Regions from separate parts of the Acetivibrio saccincola genome, predicted to be linked through region 2. Evidence: riboswitches for the same ligand, from Rfam matches in the RefSeq annotation. Region 2 holds a riboswitch; the other holds the start of a gene.
The links. A riboswitch is a leader RNA that binds a small molecule or an ion and turns the genes downstream of it on or off. The one in region 2 is predicted to bind thiamine pyrophosphate.
Positions count from the first base shown of each region.

Region 1: linked by a shared signal. The riboswitch ahead of thiS (sulfur carrier protein ThiS) and the one ahead of HVS_RS07790 (MTH1187 family thiamine-binding protein) in region 2 are both predicted to bind thiamine pyrophosphate.

Region 1 covers NZ_CP025197.1:1,607,499-1,610,673, reverse strand. The annotation lists gene thiH (2-iminoacetate synthase ThiH) at 1-578, opposite strand, end outside; gene HVS_RS07145 (thiazole synthase) at 621-1,403, opposite strand; gene thiS (sulfur carrier protein ThiS) at 1,407-1,607, opposite strand; TPP riboswitch at 1,703-1,807, opposite strand; gene yihA (ribosome biogenesis GTP-binding protein YihA/YsxC) at 1,871-2,470, opposite strand; gene HVS_RS07130 (hypothetical protein) at 2,622-3,175, opposite strand, start outside.
Region 2 covers NZ_CP025197.1:1,749,800-1,752,974, reverse strand. The annotation lists gene HVS_RS07795 (STM3941 family protein) at 371-886, opposite strand; TPP riboswitch at 1,072-1,177, shown strand; gene HVS_RS07790 (MTH1187 family thiamine-binding protein) at 1,314-1,601, shown strand; gene HVS_RS07785 (ABC transporter permease) at 1,576-2,337, shown strand; gene HVS_RS07780 (ABC transporter substrate-binding protein) at 2,343-3,175, shown strand, end outside.

The DNA of each region.
Region 1 (3,175 bases), 140 kb from region 2:
TGAATTTTGTCGTAAGTTTTTTCATTATATACTTCCTGATACACCGTAAGCCCGTCAACCCCGGCTACAACCAGCTCTCTGTACTCCTCTTCCGTCAAAGGATAAATTTCAATTGTTATGGAAGAAAAGTACTTTTTCAATATTTTTACACAATCCTTTATATAGCTTAAAGGTGTTTTCTTCCTTGACTCCCCTGTAAGGATTAAAATATGCTTTAAGCCTGTCTCTGCTATTGCTTCTGCTTCCCTCTCCACCTCATCCAATTCAAGTTTTTTTCTTACAATTTTGTTTGTCACATTAAAACCACAGTAAGCACACTGGTTGACACAGTAATTAGCCAGGTACATGGGTGTATATAAAAATATAACTTTCCCAAAATGCTGCAGGGTAAGCCTGTTTGCTTTTTGAGCCATTTCTTCTAAATGCTTTTCCGCCCTTTCTGATAAAAGGGTCAAAAAATCATATTCATCAAGTTTTTCCTTGTTAATTGCCCTTAATATATGTTCATCAGTTAATTTTTCAAAAAAATTTTCAAAATTAAAGTCCCTGTATTTTATGTACTCATTATAAAAACTCATTTTAACCCTTCTTTCAGCATGGTTTCTTTTGTCTTTTCAGCCCTACGCCAAAAATCCTGTAAGAGGTGATGAAGCCTCTGCATACTCCCTAACTGCACCGGTACCTGAAAGATATGCCATTCTTCCGGCTTCAACAGCTTTTGCAAAGGCCCGTGCCATTTTGGCAGGATCTTCCGCCGTTGCTATGGCGGTATTTACAAGAACGGCATCCGCACCAAGCTCCATAGCCTCACAAGCATGAGAAGGCTTTCCAATTCCTGCATCAACTATAACAGGCACATCAATTTCATTAATTAATATTTTTATAAGTTCTTTTGTTTTAAGTCCCTTATTTGTGCCTATGGGTGCACCTAAGGGCATCACCGATGCAGCCCCTGCTTCCACAAGCCTTTTTGCTGCCATTAAATCAGGGCTCATATAGGGCATTACAATAAATCCTTCCCTGGCTAAAATTTCAGTTGCTTTAATTGTTTCATGGTTATCCGGCAAAAGATACTTATTGTCTGAAATAACCTCAATTTTTATAAAATTGCCGCACCCGGCAGCCCTTGCAATTCTTGCAATTCTTACAGCCTCCTCTGCATTTCTCGCCCCTGAAGTATTGGGCATTATAATGCAGTCTTTTGGAATGTAATTTAATATGTTTTCCTCATCTGAATCAAAATCAATTCTCCTTAGCGCCACAGTAATAACCTGGGCATTTGAACCCATTATTACATCAGGAATCAGTTTGTTTGATGAAAACTTTCCTGTCCCCACAAAAAGCCTGCTTTTGATTTCCACTCCTCCAATAACCAATCTGTCACTAACTAATCTTTCACCCATAATTTATCCGCCCCCTACAAATCTTAAAACTTCCAGGTTATCATTTTCTTTTAAAATGGTTTTCTCCCACTCCTCCTGTCTTAAAACCTGATAATTGTGCTCAACAACTATTCTCTCAGGCTCAAGACCTTTTTCATCTATAAGTTCCTTTAATGTCATTCCTTCTTTTATTTCTGTCTTTTTGCCATTTAGCGATATAAACAATTTAACACCCCCTTATTTTACATATATTACATACTTTATGTCTTTAGGTATCAAAAAAAGCTTGCCTTTGAGGCAAGCTAATTATCTATGAAAAAAACACTTTTTCAAAGCTTCCCTACGCCGGCATTATCCGTGTCAGGTTCAAAGGGTTAAGAGTTTTTCACTCTTTCTCAGCCAGTGTGGCACCCCCAGCTTAAAAAATATTCAATTTTCAGAGTCTATTATATATTATAAATCTACACTTGTAAAGACATTTGTCAAGATTAGCCTTCCATATCCAAACACTTTTTAATTTCATCCCACAATTCATCCCTTCCCTGTCTTGTCTCTGAGGAATAGGGAATTAATTTATTAGAAGCATCAAGATTTAGCTCTTTAGCTATATCAGCCAATCTTGGCTTTATTTTAGAACGGGGTACTTTGTCCTTCTTAGTTGCAACCACTAAGTATGGAAGCTCCATACTTAAAATCCAGTCATGCATTAATTTGTCATGGGAAGTTGGAGAATGTCTTATATCAACAAGCATAACTATTAATTTTAGCTGCTCCCTTTTTACTAAATAAGTTTCAATAAATTTTGCCCAGGAAGCCTGTACCCCTTTTGACACTTTTGCATACCCGTACCCGGGAAGGTCCACAAAATACAGTTTATTATCTATATTGTAAAAATTTATCACCTGCGTTTTTCCAGGTGTAGCTGCAACTTTTGCCAAATTTTTCCTGTTTAAAAGAGAATTAATCAAAGAGGATTTACCTACATTAGACCTTCCCACAAAGGTCACTTCAGGCAAATCACTAACAGGATACTGGGAAGGCTTAACCGCCGATACTTCGAATTTTGCATTATTTATATTTAAACTCATTACATTCTACCTCTTTTGTATAATATTTATCTTCAAAAAATATTATACCATTAAACTTACAAATTTAAAGGTTACACATTTAAAAAGAACCGTCTTTCCAGAACCGTTGCGCTCTATTATCCCGTGAATTTTACCTTATAAAATTTATTTTTTAATTATTTTTATTTGCTTCTATAAATGCTATTTCCCGTATATTTGTAACATCAAACTTAACTAACAGTTTAGTTTCTTTAGTCTCCGGTATGTACTCATACAAAGATATATAACTTCCATTTTTAGGGTTATTTACCAATATTTCAAATACTATTCTGTTATCTGTATATATGGTTTGTATATACTCATCTAATTTGTTAACAAGCTTTTCATTTATACTATCGCAAAAATCAGGATATTCACTAATAATCACATTGCCTTCTAAATCCATTGAATCTTTATATATATAGTCAAAGAAAATTTTTTCTATTTCGTATGTATTTATATTATATCTCATTGTATATACTTCTTCATTCTCATCAAGAAAAATATAATAGATATAGTCCTTATAAGGAAATACTTTTATTATATTTTTATCATTATATTTATCATTTGTGCTTATAATTTTTTGTTTTGCCTCTTTATAAATTTCCCTTTCACCATATAAACTTATCAATTCATTGTATTCTGACTCTTTTATGCTTTCTTTAACGCCGTATTTAGTCTTTACTT
Region 2 (3,175 bases):
AAGAGCTGGCAAATGCCAGCTCTTTTATGAGTTTAAACTGTAAGTAACCTAACTGCTGTAAACATCTTTATACTTTCTAATAATGTCTAAAACTTCTACCGGAAAAGATAATTCCGGCGATACCTATTATTTTGTTCATGTATTTAATTCCAAATAATAACCTGCTGCTGGAAAACACATAGACTGATGTCGCAGTCATTATAATACTGAGTAATACATATAATAACTGTTTTGATGTGCTTTGCTTTATAACTATCTTTTTTTCATTCATTGTAATAAACCTCTTTTAAGTAAATTATAATGATTTAAATTAAATTTAGGTGATTTCTTTCTCTTGTAGACAGGACAATAGGACGTAAAGAGAACATCCCTATTGATTATAAACTTCTTTGTAATTTTTAATAATTTCTAAAACCTTCTCCGGTTTATAGCTAGTTGATCCAAGTGTTATTGACACCGGCGGGGCTCCTGTTTTTAAATTCCTCTTTATCATGTTTTTTTTAAATGAAGATAAACCTTTTAGTTTTTCTTCTATATTTTCAACATCAATACAAATAAAAGACTCATTAAGCACATCTTTAATGTAGACTGATTTTATATCATGCCATGGAATAAAACCAATACTAACAGCACTGGAGTTATCTGTAATACCATTCCGGTCAATAACAAGGACAGCTTTAGGTTTTATAAAGCATTTAATTATATAAATTGAAGCAGCTCCAAAAAATATAATTCCAGCAGCTCCTATTATTTTACTAACAAAAGTAATACCAAATATAGGCATGTTGATAAAAAACACAAAAACTGATGATACAACCATTATAATACTGAGTAATAGCAGCGAAAACTGTTTTAATTGATTCTGTTTAATAACTATCTTATCCATTTCTAAATCCCCTTCTCAATCTATATTAGTTTATATGTTAATTTTACCATAATAATCAAATAAAATCAATTATTTTTAATTATTTTTATTTAAAGAAATACATTTGAATAAAAATAATATACTATAATCTTTGTATAGCTTGTATTTACTTTTCCATTATGCTATTATTAATAAAAATTAAATAATAAACACACACGGGGTGCTGGTTTTCCGGCTGAGAGCGGAGTTTTCCGCAACCCGCATAACCTGATCTGGATAATACCAGCGTAGGGATAGAGTAAATAGCATTTTACCGCCTATGTTGGGCGGTTTTTTGTTAATTTGAATAATAAAATATTGATTTGTCTAATGTTAGTTTATGAAATATTAGTTTATGTAATTAAAAAAATATAATATGGATTTCAAATAGGAAAGGAGCTTTAAAAATATGGCAAATATAAATGTATCACTTCAGGTTTTGCCAAGTGTACCTGAAGAAAGGGTTTATCCTGTTGTGGACAAGGTAATTGAAATGATAAAAGAAAGCGGTGTCAAATATGAAGTAGGTCCAATGGAAACAACTATGGAAGGGGACTTGGACACCCTTTTGGAAATTGTCAAAAAGGCACAAAAAATCTGTACGCAGGAAGGGGCAAAAAGGGTTGTATCTGTAGTTAAAATTGACTACAAAGAGGAAGGCGTGACCATGGATGAAAAGATTTCCAAGTACAGGTAATCCCATTTATCCGTCCATAGCCCTTGTACTTTTTGTCATTTTGTGGGAAGTGGTTGTAAAAGTAAAAGATATAAAAGAATATGTCCTGCCGGCACCTTCGGCTATTTTAAATGAGTTTATAAAGTCTAAGGATTTACTCCTTTCCCACTCAATTACAACAATAACCGAAACTGTTTTAGGCTTTATATTAGGTGTAATATTGGCGGTTTTATTGTCTGTAATAATGAGCAATTTTAAAATTATACGCAGCATCTTTTACCCTTTTATGGTGCTTTCTCAAACCGTACCAATAATTGTAATTGCCCCATTAATTACAATTTGGTTTGGGATAGGTATTGTGTCAAAATTAATTGTCTGTGTGCTGGTGGTTTTCTTCCCTGTGGCTCTTAGCCTTACGGAAGGATTAAACTCATATGACAGAGACTTTGAAGAACTTCTTAAATGCATGAATGCAAGCAGGATGCAGATTTTTACCAAAGTAAAACTCCCCTCAGCATTGGTCCACTTCTTTTCAGGACTAAAGCTTGCAGCGGCATATGCCGTAATGGGGACTGTAATGTCTGAGTGGACCGGGGCACAAAAGGGACTAGGTATTTTCCTCACCCGCTCAATGAAATCCTTTAAAACTGCTGCAATGTTTGCAGATATTGTGATAATTTCACTTTTTAGTATTTTATTATTTGCAATTATAAGCATAATAGAAAAGAAAACAATAAAATGGGAGTTAAAAGGATGATTAACATGAAAAAAAATATACTAAAGCTATTATTTACATTGATTATTATTAGCCTGTCTTTGACAAGTCTTCTGTCAGGCTGTACAAAGCAGGAAACTGTAGAGCCGGAGGATACCATACCTTCAAAAGGGAGTACTGATAATTTAGACAGTACTGATAATTTGCAAGATGTAACATTTGTATTAGACTGGACTCCCAATACAAATCACACCGGGGTTTATGTGGCAAAGGTAAAGGGTTTTTTTGAAAAAGAAGGTCTTAATGTTTCTATAATACAGCCCGGTGAATCTTCCGCCGACCAGCTTGTGGCATCAAATACCGCCCAGTTTGGTATAAGTTATCAAGAAGGAGTTACATTTGCACGTTCTGCAGATATACCTATAGTTTCAATTGCAGCTGTAATCCAGCACAACACCTCCGGATTTGGCTCACTGAAGTCAAAGGGAATAAATTCCCCTAAGGATTTTGAAGGTAAAAAGTACGGCGGTTGGGGTTCTGAAGTTGAAACTGCAATGGTAAAGCAAATTGTAAAAGATGCCGGAGGGGATCCGGAAAAGGTTGAAATACTTACTACAGGTACTTTGGACTTCTTAACCGCCAGTGAAACAGGTCAAATTGACTTTGCCTGGATTTTTGAAGGTTGGGATTATATAAATGCCACAAATAAAGGAGCAGAAATCAACTATATTTCCCTAAGGGAGCTTTCAGACATCTTTGACTACTACACTCCTGTAATAATAACAAACGAAAACAATATCAACAACAACCCTGAACTTGTTAAAAGCTTTATGAGGGCTGTACAGGAAGGTTATAAATTTGCAATGGAAAATCCTGACGA